Regions from separate parts of the Kitasatospora sp. NPDC003701 genome, predicted to be linked through region 2. Evidence: riboswitches for the same ligand, from Rfam matches in the RefSeq annotation. Region 2 holds a riboswitch; the other holds the start of a gene.

Region 1 (7,104 bases), on a different contig from region 2:
CAGCAGCCCCGGCTGCTCACCTTTCCGGGCCAGTACGCCACCGCGCTCTGGCTGCACAGCCCGGACACCGGCCCGGACGCGGACCAGCTGATCCCCCTGGCCCCGGCCCCGCTCGGCGTCACCGCGCACCGCGCCTACCCCGCCGCCGATCTGCTGCCCGTGCTCGCCCGGGCCCCGCTCGCCAGGCCGCTGCTGCTCGGCTCCTCCTGAACGCTCCCCCGTCACCCCCGCACCGCCCGTACCCACCCGGACGGGTCATCCGGCATGGCCGATTCGAGCCAGCCGCCCGATGACCCGTCCGGCGGCTATTTCCGCCTGCCGCCACCTGAACGGGTGATCTCTGCCCGGTAGTTGTGGCGCATGTCACGAAATTGCTGCGCGAGCGCCCCCGGATGCCGACACTGGGAACCAGCGTGGAAGGACCACCTGTCCTACCCACTTGAGCGCCGGCCCACACCTGGCCCGGCGCCGGACAGGATCCGACTACCGCGGCGGCTCCCGCCGGTCACCCGGCGGCGCCGCACCACGGGGAGGATCGCCAAGCGAAGCGAGGGTACGTATGTGCCAGCACCGTCCTGAGTGCCCGTCGGCGGAGTCCGAGGACCGCGAGGCGGCCGTACCGGTGGCCTGCCACCCGGAGCAGGGCTGGAGCCTGCTCTGCAACGGCGTCCTGGTGTTCGAGGACACCGGCGAACTGCTGCCCGACGGCCGGGTGATCGCCCCGCGCCGTCCCGTCGCCCACGCCGCCTGACCGGCCGGCGGCGGAGCGGCCGCCGAGCGACGCAGGACAACGGGCAGGGCCCCGGCGGAAGAGGTTCCGCCGGGGCCCTGCCGTACTACCCCACCTCGTTCAGACGCCGTACTCGTCCAGCGGCGGGCAGGAGCAGACCAGGTTGCGGTCGCCGTACGCGCCGTCGATCCGGCTGACCGGCGGCCAGTACTTGTCCGCCGGGTTCACGCCCGCCGGGAAGACGGCCTCCTGCCGCGAGTAGCCGTGCGCCCAGTCGCCGGCCAGCGCGCCCGCGGTGTGCGGGGCGTTGCGCAGCGGGTTGTCCTCGGCCGGCCACTCGCCCGAGCCGACCTTCTCGATCTCGGCCCGGATCTCGATCATCGCGTCGCAGAACCGGTCGATCTCGTACAGGTCCTCGGACTCGGTCGGCTCGATCATCAGGGTGCCGGCCACCGGGAACGACATCGTCGGCGCGTGGAACCCGTAGTCGATCAGGCGCTTGGCGATGTCGTCCACCGACACGCCCGTCTCCTTGGTGAGCGGGCGCAGGTCGATGATGCACTCGTGCGCGACCAGGCCGCCGGGGCCGGTGTAGAGCACCGGGAAGTGCGGGGCCAGGCGCTTGGCGATGTAGTTGGCGTTCAGCACCGCCACCTGGGTGGCGCGCTTGAGGCCCTCGCCGCCCATCAGCCGGACGTACGCCCAGGAGATCGGCAGGATGGCCGCCGAGCCCCACGGCGCGGCCGAGATCGGGCCGACGCCGGTGGCCGGGCCCGCCTCCGCCTGCAGCGGGTGGTTCGGCAGGTACGGCGCGAGGTGCGCGCGCACCGCCACCGGGCCGACGCCCGGGCCGCCGCCGCCGTGCGGGATGCAGAAGGTCTTGTGCAGGTTCAGGTGCGAGACGTCCGCGCCGAACTTGCCCGGCTTGGCCAGGCCGACCAGGGCGTTCAGGTTGGCACCGTCCACGTAGACCTGGCCGCCGGCCTCGTGCACCAGGGCGCAGATGTCGGTGATCTGGGTCTCGTACACGCCGTGGGTGGACGGGTAGGTGACCATCAGGACCGCGAGGTTGTCACGGTGCTGCTCGATCTTCGCCTTGAGGTCCTCGACGTCCACGTCGCCGTCGACCAGGGTCTTGACCACGACCACGCGCATGCCGGCCATCACGGCGGAGGCCGCGTTGGTGCCGTGCGCGGAGGACGGGATCAGGCAGACGTCGCGCTGCGCGTCACCGTTGGCGTGGTGGTAGGCGCGGACGGCCAGCAGGCCGGCCAGCTCGCCCTGGGAGCCGGCGTTCGGCTGGATCGAGACGGCGTCGTAGCCGGTCACCTCGACCAGCTGCTGCTCCAGCTGGCGGATCAGGGTGAGGTAGCCCTGGGCCTGGTCGATCGGCGCGAACGGGTGCAGCTGGCCGAACTCCGGCCAGGTCACCGGCTCCATCTCGGTGGTCGCGTTGAGCTTCATGGTGCAGGAGCCCAGCGGGATCATGCCGCGGTCCAGCGCGTAGTCGCGGTCCGACAGGCGGCGCAGGTAGCGCAGCATGGCGGTCTCGGAGCGGTGGCTGTGGAAGACCGGGTGGGTCAGGTACTCGTCCTCGCGCAGCAGCGCGGCCGGCAGCGCCTCGGCGCTCTCGGCGGTCTCGACGCCCTCGACGCCGAACGCGGCCCAGACGCCCGCCAGGTGCTCGCGGGTGGTGGTCTCGTCGGTGGAGACCGAGATCCGGTCCTCGCCGTCCTGGTAGACGTTGATGCCGTGCTCGCGGGCGGCCTCGGCGATCGCGGCGGCGCGGCCGGGGACGACCGCGGTGACGGTGTCGAAGAACTCGCCGTGCAGCAGCTCGACGCCGCCGGCGCGCAGGCCCTCGGCGAGGGCGGCGGCGTAGCGGTGGGTGCGGCGGGCGATGTCGGCCAGGCCGTCCGGGCCGTGGTAGACGGCGTACATCGAGGCCATCACGGCGAGCAGCACCTGGGCGGTGCAGATGTTGCTGGTGGCCTTCTCGCGGCGGATGTGCTGCTCACGGGTCTGCAGCGCCAGCCGGTAGGCGCGGTTGCCGTCGGCGTCGACGGAGACGCCGACCAGGCGGCCGGGCAGCGAGCGGGCGTACTCGGCGCGCACCGACAGGTAGCCGGCGTGCGGGCCGCCGAAGCCCATCGGCACACCGAAGCGCTGCGAGGTGCCGCAGGCGATGTCGGCGCCGAGCGAGCCCGGGGACTTCAGCAGGGTCAGCGCCAGCAGGTCGGCGGCGACGGCGACGATCGCGCCGAGGCCGTGGGCCTGCTCGATCACCGCGGTGAGGTCGCGGACCACGCCGGTGGCGCCCGGGTACTGGAGCAGCACACCGAAGACACCGCGCTCGGCGATCTCGGCCGGGATGCCGGCCGAGAGGTCGGCGACGACGACCTCGACACCGGTCGGCTCGGCACGGGTCTCTATCACCGCGACGGTCTGCGGCAGGGTCTCGACGTCGACCAGGAAGACGCCGCCCTTGACCTTGGTGACGCGGCGGGCCAGGGCCATCGCCTCGGCGGCCGCGGTGCCCTCGTCCAGCAGCGAGGAGCCGGAGGTGGGCAGGCCGGTCAGGTCGGAGACCAGGGTCTGGAAGTTGAGCAGCGCCTCCAGGCGACCCTGCGAGATCTCCGGCTGGTACGGCGTGTACGCGGTGTACCAGGCCGGGTTCTCCAGGACGTTGCGCAGGATCACCGGCGGGGTGAAGGTGCCGTAGTAGCCCAGGCCGATCATCGGCTGGAGGACGGTGTTGCGACCGGCGAGCTCGCGCAGCTCGGCGAGGACCTGGGCCTCGCTGCGGCCGGCGGGCAGGTCCAGGCCGGTGATGGAGCGGATCGCCTCGGGTACGGCGGTGGCGGCGAGCTCGTCCAGCGAGCCGTAGCCGACCTGGGCCAGCATCTTCTCCTGCGCCGCGGCGTCGGGGCCGATGTGGCGGTTCTCGAAGGGGCTGGCCTGCTCGAGCTCGGTGAGGGTCGCGGGTGTGGTGGGGCGTCCCGCGTTCGGCTGGGCGTTCATGGTGGTCGAGGCCTCCTGGTCACGGACCGGCGGGGGTACGCACGCCGGACGGCAAGGCCGCTGCGGACGACAGCGGACAGACCTGGGCGGACGAACCCGACAGGCCTCCCCCTCTGTCATCGGGACCTGAGAGCTTCACCCGCGCGGAGCGCTGTGGCGCCCCGCCGGCTTGCACCGTCGGTGAGGGTGGTGCCCGCCGGCTCCCTCGCCGGCAGTCCTGCCCTGCTTTCCAGAGTGACCTATCCCACACGGTACGGATGCCTGAGAGATTCCGGGGAGGAGTTGCTCCTTCGGCGCCCCGACCAGCGGTTTCCGCTCTCGGGGACTCTCCCGAGCGGGCTCGGCGGTCGCGCCCAGGGTACCAGCGGGAGGGCCTTCGATCACGGGTGCGTCCGGTCACGGAAGCGAGCGGTCCGTGACCCGTACGGCGCAGCTCCGGGCCCGTCCGGCCCCGCCCCGGTCGCGCGTGTCCGCTTCATGGCTTTTGGTGTGAAGTGGCGGATGGGACGGGCGGGCCGGCCGCCGGCCTGCGGGCGTTCCGCAGGCGCAGCGCACTGGAGGAAAGAGTGCAGACCGATATCGACCCCCGAGACCTCATCGGCCACAAGGCGGTCGACCGCAACGGAGACAAGATCGGCACGGTCGACGAGGTGTACCTGGACGACGCCACCGGACAGCCCGAGTGGGCCGCCGTCCGGACCGGCATCTTCGGCCGGGACGCCTTCGTCCCCCTGACCACGAGCGAGTTCTCCGGCGACGAACTGCGGGTGCCCTACGACAAGTCGCTGGTGAAGGAGTCACCGGACTTCGGCGTGGGCCAGCACCTGTCACCCGCCCAGGAGCTCCAGCTCTACCGCTACTACGGGCTGGACACCCGGCTGGACGGTCAGCCGTCGGCCGGTGACGGCTCCGGCTCCGAGCCGGCCGACCTGGACTTCGGCGCCGTACCGGCCGCCGCCCCGGCGGCAGCGGCGGGCACCGCGGCGGCCGCCGCCGTCGCCGCGCCGAAGCCCGCGAGCCAGCCGGCCGCGCCGAAGCCCGCCGACCGGCCGGCCGCCGCGGCCCCGGTCAAGCCGCTGGCCTTCCACTCGGCCGACAGCACACCCCCGTCCCCCGCCGTCACCCCGGCCGCCGACCTCGGCAAGCCGTCCGAACCCGCCACGGAGGCCAACGTGCGGACCCTCAGCACCCCCGCACCCGCCGCCCCCTCGGCGCCCGCCGCACCGGAGCAGCGCCCGTCGGCGGCTCCGCTGGTCGCCGGCCACGACGGCGCCGCCGTCGCGCCGGCGCCCGAGGTCGCGGCGCCCGGCACCACGGGCCCGGCCTCGTCGGCCCCCAACGGCCCGGTGGAGATCACCTGCCGCGAGGAGCGGCTGGACATCACCACCGAGTGGCACGTGCTGGGCACCGCGAAGCTGCGCAAGTACGTGACCAGCGAGGCGGTGGAGCGCCGGGTGCCGGTGGTCCGCGAGCGGGTCCGGGTGGAGCGGATGCCGGTCGGCGAGGCGGAGCGGGCCTCGCTCAGCGACAAGGACATCGCCGAGGCGGTGGAGGAGGTCACGCTGCGCGAGGAGCGTCCGGTCGTGCGCAAGTACCTCGCCCCGATCGAGCGGGTCCGCCTGGTGGTCGAGCGCTACACCGCCGAGGAGGTGATCCGGGACGAGCTGCGGCGCGAGCACGTCGAGGTGCACGACAACACCGCGGCCGCCTCGACCCCGGCCCCCTCCTCCGCGCACTCCCCGGCCGCCTCCCCGACCGCCTCCCACTCGGGTACCGGCTCGGGTACCGACGAGCACGCGCGCGCCGGAGAGGGCCTCGGTGGACCGTCGGGCCTCGGTGGACACCCGGGCGCGGACGGGCACGCGGGCGCCGGCGACCCGTCCCGACCTGCCCCGTTGAGGCCGCTCGCCTGACGGCGGAACACAGGGACCCCGGACCTCCACGGTCCGGGGTCCTTCGACTTTGCCAAAGCTTCACCGATCGATATTTGACACACTGAAGTATCTCCCTGCATGGTTACTTCAGTTCATTCACTATGTACGGGAGGAAGCAACCGTGAGTGAGGCACCACAGCCCACCACCGCGGCCGAGAAGCAGAGCAGCGCCCGGGTCCTGCCGGCCCTCATCCTGGCGATGCTGTCGTTCAGCGTGGTGCAGACCGCGGTCGTTCCGATCCTGCCCTCGCTGGCCAAGGAGCTCAGCGTCTCGGGCTCCAGCATCACCTGGCTGATGACGGCCAACCTGCTGTCCGCCGCCGTGCTCACCCCCCTGCTGGGCCGCTTCGGCGACCTGCGCGGCCGTAAGCCGATGCTGCTGATCTCGCTGGCCGGTCTCGTCGCGGGCTCGGCGCTCGCGGTCAGCACCCACTCCTTCACCTGGCTGGTCGTCGCCCGCGTCCTCCAGGGCGCCGGCGGTGGTGTGCTGCCGCTGGCCATCAGCATCGTCCGCGACGAGCTGCCGAAGCAGAAGGTCACCGGCGGCGTCGCCGCCATCAGCGCCTCGATGGGTGTCGGCAGCGGCCTCGGCCTGGTCGCCACCGGCCTGCTGCTGGAGCACTGGAGCTACAAGTCCATCTTCTGGATGGGCCTGGTCTTCGGCCTGCTCGCGGTCGCACTGGTCGCCTTCCGGGTGCCCAGCGACCCGGTGACCGACAAGGAGGGCGGCGCCGACCCGCTCGGCGCGATCACCCTGGCCGGCTGGCTCTCCGCCCTGCTGGTCGCGGTCAGCCAGGGCAACACCTGGGGCTGGACCTCCACCAAGACGCTCGGCCTGTTCGCCGTCGCCGCCGTGGTCGCCCTGATCTGGGGCGTCATCGAGGTCAAGGTCAAGCACCCGCTGGTCGACATGAAGATGATGTCCCGTCCGGCCGTCGCCTTCACCAACCTCGCCGGCCTGCTGATCGGCTTCGGCATGTACGGCTCGTTCATGGTGATCAGCAACTTCGCCCAGACCCCGGAGAAGTTCGCCCACTACGGGTTCACCGCGACCGTGCTGCACGCCGGCGTCATGCTGCTGCCGTCGGCGCTCGGCTCGATGGTCGCCGCCCCGGTCGGCGCCCTGCTGATCGCCCGCCGCGGCCCGCGTCTGCCGCTGGTCCTCGGTGGCGTCCTCGGCGCCGTCGCGATGGCCTACCTGGCCGTGCGCCACAGCCACGAGGCCGACATCTACACCGCCTCGGCGATCTTCGGTCTCGGCATCGGCCTCGCCTTCTCGGCGATGCCGGCCTACATCAACGGCGCCGTCCCGGTCGAGCAGAGCGGCATCGCCAACGGCATGAACGCCGTGCTGCGCACCGTCGGTGGTGCGATCGGCACCGCCGTGATGGCCGCGATCCTCACCGGCGACACCATGAA
Region 2 (7,104 bases):
AGATCGCGATGGCGAAGAGCAGCAGCGGGAAGGCCAGGAAGACGTCCATCACCCGGCTGATCAGGGCGTCCACCCAGCCGCCGTAGTAACCGGCCATCACGCCGAGCACGGTGCCGAGGGTGTTGGAGAGCAGGGTCGCCCCGAAGGCGACGAGCAGCGAGACCCAGGAGCCCTCGATGACGCGGGAGAGCAGGTCACGGCCCTGCAGCGGGTCCACGCCGAGCGGGTGGTCGACGCTCATGCCGCCCCAGTCCCCGAACGGCAGACCGCCGAGGTTGGCGTCCAGGAGGTCCTGGTTGAGCGCGTCGGGATCCAGGCCGAACGCCGACTCGATCGGCTTGGCCAGCACGGCGAGCAGGATGAGCAGGATCACCACGACGCCGCCGGCGACGGCGGCCTTGTCCCGCTTGAAGCGGGTCCAGGCGATCTGGCCGAGCGAGCGGCCCTCGATCTTCTTGGCCGGGCTCGCGGTGGCGGCTGCCTCCGGCGTGTTCCCGGCGGTCTTGATGGGTGCGGTCATGGTCAGTTCGGTCCCCTCGCCGACGGTGGCCGGCCCACGGGTGCCGGTCGCCGGTTCGGCGGTACGGCTGGTGCGGACGTGCGGAGGTACAGGTGCGGGTGTTCAGCGGTGCGACGTGCTCGGGTACTGCGGCCGCGCGGAATGGGGCGTCGCGAGGCTCAAGCGGTCCGCCTGCGCGTTCACCTTTGTGGGGCGCCGAGTACGCGCGGCGTTGCGCAGAACTCTCTGCCATCCGAACTGGCTTGCGCCAGCCCTGACAACCGACAGATGCCCAACTGTGATCTGTTGGCATGCAGCCCCTGATCCTCGGAATTACCCTCTTCACATAGCTGTTACATGCATGTCAAGAGGCTGTGCGGAACTCGCGGAAATCCGGCCGGAAAACGCCAGGACCGACTTGACTGGTCGTCAAGTCGGTCCTGGTCGAGGGATTTGCGGTGCATGCACCCGAACTACCCGCCGGCGCGCCGGGAACACCCGAAACGCCGGACGTCGTATCCGGCGTCCGAAGTGCCCGTGGTTGTGACACGAACAACCGAACTGCCCCCGCTTGCGGCGAAGGCGCCCGAAGCGCCCCCGGTTGCGACGGACGCCCGGACTGCCCGGCTACCCCGGCGGCGTCAGCGCCCGGGGTAGCCGGGCCACGGCTGCTGCGGCGGCTGCTGCTGCCCCGGCCACGCCGGGCCGGGCGGCTGGGTCCCGTAGCCGTACGCCGGCCCCGCCTGGGAGGCGTACGGCGGCGGCGGCACCGGCGGGTACGGCGCCGCCTGCGAACGGCCGTGGCCGCCCGCCTCGCGGTCGTAGAACGGCCGCGCGTTGGCCCGCATCCAGAGCGCCACCGGGTCGTACTCGTCCCCCATGGCCACCGTGGAGACCGCCAGCCCCTCCGGGGCGACCGCGATCGCGCGCTGCATCAGCGCCCGGACGGCCTCCACCGTGGGCGGCGAACTCTCGTACAGCTCAAGACCGATCGCCAGGTACGGCTCGCCCACGGAGGGCTGCACCCAGGCCCGGCGCAGCGCCTTGACCGCCCGCACCTCGACCGCCTGCCGCTCCAGCAGCGCGAAGAACTGCTGGGCCGGCAGCTGCGGTTCGCTCAGCTTCAGCGGCCCGGCCGGCAGCCGGTCCAGACCGGCCGCGATCCGCCGCAGGTCCGCCCAGGGCACCCCGACACCGCCGCCGGGGGCGTGCGGATTCAGCCAGAGGCCCCAGCGGGTGCGATAGAGCGAGGCGGCGATCTCGCGCCCCGAGATCACCTCGTGCGCCCTCGCCCAGCCGGACGCCGCCAGCTGCTCGGGCGAGGTGACGGCCGGCGCGTAGCCGTGGCCGCTGATCTCCATGTTCCCGTACTGGGCGTCCGCACTGCCCGGCGTACCGTGCCAGAGCAGCATCCAGACCTGCCCCGCGGCCAGGGCGTGCAGCAGCGCCTCGTACGCCTCCCAGCGTTCCGGCGCGACCTCGCGCAGGGCGTGCTCCAGCGCTCTCGGATCCGCGCCGGGGCGCCCGGCGGGTGCCTGGCCCCAGGGCCCCGGTGCACCGCCCGCTACCGCTCCCGCACTCATGCGCCCACCTCGCTGCGCCTCTTCTTCTCTCACCTGCCGCCGGCCCGGCGGTCATCTGCAGGCACCCTATGGGGCGCCACCGACCACCGCCACGTCGACGTGCCTGCCTCGGACCTCCGACCCGGTACCGGGCGAGGAGGAACGCGTCACATCCGTGTGTAGAACGGCTGGACCCGGTTGAGCAACCACTCGACCACGGGATCCTCCGCGAGGTCGAGCAGCACGAGGTGGACGCCGCCGGGCAGCGGCGCGGTTCCCAGCGCGCGGCCCAGTGCCTCGTTCACCGCGGCCGGTTCGGCCGGACCCGCCGGGTCGAGCTGGACGCCGACGAACATCACCGTCGGCTCGCCCTCGACGCTGGCCAGCGCCCGCCTGGCGGTCAGTACGCCGGGCAGGGCCGACAGTTCGTACCGGCACGCGGCCAGGAAGGCCTCCGGGTCCTCGCCCGGTACCGGCTCGCGCAGCGCCACCCGGCCGCCGCTCGGCGCCTCCGGGGCGTCCCAGCGGTCCTCGCGCGGGCCGCGCCGCAGCTCGGCGACGCCCTGCGGCGGCACCGGGATGCCCACCGGCGCGTCCGGGTTCACCGCGATGCCCACGCCCAGCGGCAGCCCGCGGGCGAACTCCCAGACCGGCGCGATCGCGAACGCCGTGCCGGGCACCTGCTGCAGGAACACCTCCTGCGAGGAGAAGACCGGGACGTAGGGGTCGCCGGCCAGCTCGATGACCGGCAGGTCCAGCGCCTGGCCCTGCGGGTCGGCCCCGGCCGGCAGCGGGACCCACACCTGGCTGCGGGCCAGCACCTCGAACACCCGCGGGGTCGCGCCCGGATCGCCGAGCGCGGCGGTGAGCACCTGCTCCAGCTCGTTCGCCGGCCACCCGCCGCCCGGGGGCACCGCCTCCGGGCCGATCCACCCCTGCTGCTGCTCCACCGGGTACCCCATGTGCCGCTGTACCGTCCTCTGCTCGCCGACGCCGAGCAGCCTAGCGGGCCCGCCGCCGGGGCCGCGGGGCGCGCCGGTGCCGGCGGCCGGGGCGGGCCCGGCACGGCCGCGGGGACAGCGGCGGGCCGGCGGGGGGACGGCGGCGGGAACGGGCCCGGGAGACCCGCCGGACCGGGCCCGGGAGGCCGGTCGGAGGCCGGGCCCGGGGCCCCTCTCCCGTCTTCCGCCGGGACGTGCCATGATGTCCGCGTCTCCGCGTATTCCCGCCGAGGCCCCTAACTCCATACCGGCCGCTCGAACCCGCGCGGGAGAGTCCGGAGTGCCCCGAGAGGCGGCACAGCCGGCGCCGAAGGAGCAAGTCCTCCCCGGAATCTCTCAGGCCCCCCTACCGCACGGGTTAGGCACATCTGGAAAGCGGCGCACGGCCCTGTCGTGCGCCCACCCACGGTGCAAGCCGCCATGCTGTCCTGTTAGCTGTAAAGCGCTGCGGGCCCGCGTGCGGTGAAGCTCTCAGGTTCGACGACAGATGGGGAGACCCAGCCGCCGCATGCCCGCGCGCAGGCTCGGTCCCCGAGCGGGACCGGTCCGGCGTGCGCACACCTGAGTGCCCAGACCGAGGAGTTCCAGGCCATGTCGTCCCTCCGCCTCACCGCGCTCGACGCGCTGCACCGCGCCCTCGGCGCGACCATGACCGACTTCGCCGGCTGGGACATGCCGCTGCGCTACGGCAGCGAGCGCGAGGAGCACCTCGCCGTCCGCACCAAGGCCGGTCTCTTCGACCTCTCCCACATGGGCGAGATCACCGTGACCGGCCCGCAGGCCGGCGAGATGCTGGACCACGCGCTGGTCGGCTTCGTCTCCGCGCTCGGCGAGCTGCGCGCCCGCTACACCATGATCTGCGCCGAGGACGGCGGCATCCTGGACGACCTGATCGTCTACCGCCTGCGCGAGGACGCCTTCCTGGTCGTCGCCAACGCCTCCAACGCCCAGCTGGTGCTGGACGAGCTGATCGCCCGCGCCAAGGGCTACGACGCCGTCGTCACCGACGACCGCGACACCTACTCGCTGATCGCCGTGCAGGGCCCGGAGTCGACCGCGATCCTGGCCGACACCACCGAGGCCGACCTGCCCGGCCTGAAGTACTACGCGATCCTCCCGGCCCAGGTGGCCGGCCGCGACGTGCTGCTCGCCCGCACCGGTTACACCGGCGAGGACGGCTTCGAGATCTTCTGCAACCCGGGCGACGCCGCGCACATCTGGACCGCGCTGACCGAGGCCGGCACCGGCCGCGGGCTCGTCCCCTGCGGCCTCTCCTGCCGCGACACGCTGCGCCTGGAGGCCGGCATGCCGCTCTACGGGCACGAGCTCTCCACCGACCTGACCCCGTTCGACGCCGGTCTGGGCCGGGTGGTCCGCTTCGACAAGACCACCAACGACGGCGCGTTCGTCGGCCGCAAGGCCCTGGAGCAGGCCGCCGCCGCGGCCGAGGCCAACCCGCCGCGGGTGCTGGTCGGCCTGGTCTCCGAGGGCAAGCGCGTCCCGCGCGCCGAGTACACCGTGGTGACCACCGACGGCGAGCCGATCGGCCGGATCACCTCCGGCGCGCCCTCCCCCACCCTGGGCAAGCCGATCGCGATCGCCTACGTGGACGCGGCGCACGCCGCCCCGGGCACCACCGTCGCGGTGGACGTGCGCGGCAAGCACGAGCCGGTGCAGGTCGTGGCGCTGCCGTTCTACAAGCGCGCCCGCTGAGGCCCCGCTCTTCCCGAAGATCCACGTCGAAGCCGTCCCCGCGGCGGCCCGCTTCGTCGTACCCGCTTCCCATCCTGGAGAATGACGCCATGAGCAACCCCCAGCACCTGCAGTACACCAAGGAGCACGAGTGGCTGACCGCCGCCGAGGACGGTGTCTCCACGGTCGGCATCACCGCCCACGCGGCCGACGCCCTCGGTGACATCGTCTACGTGCAGCTGCCCGAGGTCGGCGACACCGTGACCGCGGGTGAGACCTGTGGCGAGCTCGAGTCCACCAAGTCGGTCAGCGACCTCTACTCGCCGGTCACCGGCGAGATCGTCGAGGTCAACCAGGCCGTCCTGGACGACAACGCCCTGGTCAACAGCGCCCCCTTCGAGGGCGGCTGGCTGTTCAAGGTGCGCGTCGAGTCCACCGACGAGCTGCTCAGCGCCGACGAGTACAACGCCCTCACCAACCCGGCCTGATCCAGCCCGTTCGGGGCGGCCGCAGCGCGGCGGCCGCCCCGGCCTCCTCCGCCGTCCCTCTCCTCCCCGGGAAGACCACACCATGACGGTTCTCAACCAGTCCCTGCACTCGCTCGACCCGGAGATCGCCGCCGCGGTCGACGCCGAGCTGCACCGCCAGCAGACCACCCTGGAAATGATCGCCTCCGAGAACTTCGCCCCGGTGGCGGTCATGGAGGCCCAGGGCTCGGTGCTGACCAACAAGTACGCCGAGGGCTACCCCGGCCGCCGCTACTACGGCGGCTGCGAGCACGTCGACGTGGTCGAGCAGATCGCGATCGACCGGATCAAGGCCCTGTTCGGCGCCGAGCACGCCAACGTCCAGCCGCACTCCGGCGCGCAGGCCAACGCCGCCGCGATGTTCGCGCTGATCCAGCCGGGCGACACCATCCTGGGCCTGTCGCTGGCCCACGGTGGTCACCTGACCCACGGCATGAAGATCAACTTCTCCGGCAAGCTCTACAACGTGGCCGCGTACCACGTCGACGACAAGACCGGTCAGGTCGACATGGCCGAGGTCGAGCGCCTCGCCAAGGAGCACCAGCCGAAGCTGATCATCGCCGGCTGGTCCGCCTACCCGCGCCAGCTGGACTTCGCCGCGTTCCGCCGGATCGCCGACGAGGTCGGCGCCCTGCTGATGGTCGACATGGCGCACTTCGCCGGTCTGGTCGCCGCGGGCCTGCACCCCAACCCGGTGCCGTACGCGGACGTGGTCACCACCACCACCCACAAGACCCTGGGCGGCCCGCGCGGCGGCGTCATCCTCTCCAAGGCCGAGTGGGCCAAGAAGATCAACTCCGCGGTCTTCCCCGGCCAGCAGGGCGGCCCGCTGGAGCACGTGATCGCCGGCAAGGCCGTCGCCTTCAAGGTCGCCGCCTCGGAGGAGTTCAAGGAGCGCCAGCAGCGCACCCTGGACGGCGCCCGGATCCTCGCCGAGCGTCTGCTCCGGGCCGACGTCGCCGAGGCCGGCGCCTCGGTGCTGTCCGGCGGCACCGACGTCCACCTGGTCCTGGTCGACCTGCGCAACAGCCAGCTCGACGGCCAGCAGGCCGAGGACCGCCTGCACGAGGTCGGCATCACGGTCAACCGCAACGCCATCCCGAACGACCCGCGCCCGCCGATGGTCACCTCCGGCCTGCGGATCGGCACCCCGGCCCTGGCCACCCGCGGCTTCCAGGCCGAGGACTTCCGCGAGGTCGCCGACATCATCGCCGAGGCGCTCAAGCCCGCCTTCGACGAGACCGTCGCCGCCGCGCTGAAGGCCCGGGTCACCGCCCTCGCCGAGAAGTACCCGCTCTACCCGAACCTGTGATTCGGCTGTAGGTGACCGGCCTCACCCTGCCTGGTCACCTGGGATTCCGGGGCACCGCGCACACTGGACAGTGCGCGCGGTGCCCCCTTCCGTGTCAGCACCCCGCCTGCTTGTCCTTCCACGAGACCAGACAAGGACGTCCTCCGTGGCCATCAGCGTCTTCGACCTCTTCTCCATCGGCATCGGCCCGTCGAGCTCCCACACCGTCGGCCCGATGCGCGCCGCCCGGATGTTCGCCCGCCGCCTGAAGTCCGAGGACCTGCTGACCGGGGTGGCGAGCGTCCGGGCCGAGCTCTTCGGCTCGCTGGGCGCCACCGGCCACGGCCACGGCACCCCGAAGGCCGTCCTGCTGGGCCTGGAGGGCCACTCCCCCCGCACGGTCGACGTCGACCAGGCCGACCGGGACGTCGAGCGGATCACCGCCGAGAAGCGGATCCGCCTGCTCGGCAGCCACCCGATCGACTTCGACCCGGGCAACCAGCTGATCCTGCACCGCCGCCGCTCGCTGCCC

Evidence for each region. A riboswitch is a leader RNA that binds a small molecule or an ion and turns the genes downstream of it on or off. The one in region 2 is predicted to bind glycine.
Region 1: another riboswitch for glycine. It lies ahead of gcvP (aminomethyl-transferring glycine dehydrogenase); the one in region 2 lies ahead of gcvT (glycine cleavage system aminomethyltransferase GcvT).

What each region holds. Positions count from the first base shown of each region.
Region 1 covers NZ_JBSFNM010000027.1:92,158-99,261, forward strand. Annotated here, with positions in the region: gene ACWDRR_RS24565 (hypothetical protein) at 1-210, shown strand, start outside; gene ACWDRR_RS24570 (DUF5999 family protein) at 560-751, shown strand; gene gcvP (aminomethyl-transferring glycine dehydrogenase) at 851-3,751, opposite strand; glycine riboswitch at 3,991-4,094, opposite strand; partial or broken gene ACWDRR_RS24580 (PRC-barrel domain-containing protein) at 4,318-4,692, shown strand; gene ACWDRR_RS24585 (YsnF/AvaK domain-containing protein) at 4,681-5,664, shown strand; gene ACWDRR_RS24590 (MFS transporter) at 5,807-7,104, shown strand, end outside.
Region 2 covers NZ_JBSFNM010000011.1:50,765-57,868, forward strand. Annotated here, with positions in the region: gene ACWDRR_RS13270 (ABC transporter permease) at 1-520, opposite strand, end outside; gene ACWDRR_RS13275 (enhanced serine sensitivity protein SseB C-terminal domain-containing protein) at 1,141-2,082, opposite strand; gene ACWDRR_RS13280 (enhanced serine sensitivity protein SseB) at 2,229-3,023, opposite strand; glycine riboswitch at 3,319-3,424, shown strand; gene gcvT (glycine cleavage system aminomethyltransferase GcvT) at 3,654-4,775, shown strand; gene gcvH (glycine cleavage system protein GcvH) at 4,865-5,242, shown strand; gene glyA (serine hydroxymethyltransferase) at 5,325-6,593, shown strand; gene ACWDRR_RS13300 (L-serine ammonia-lyase) at 6,739-7,104, shown strand, end outside.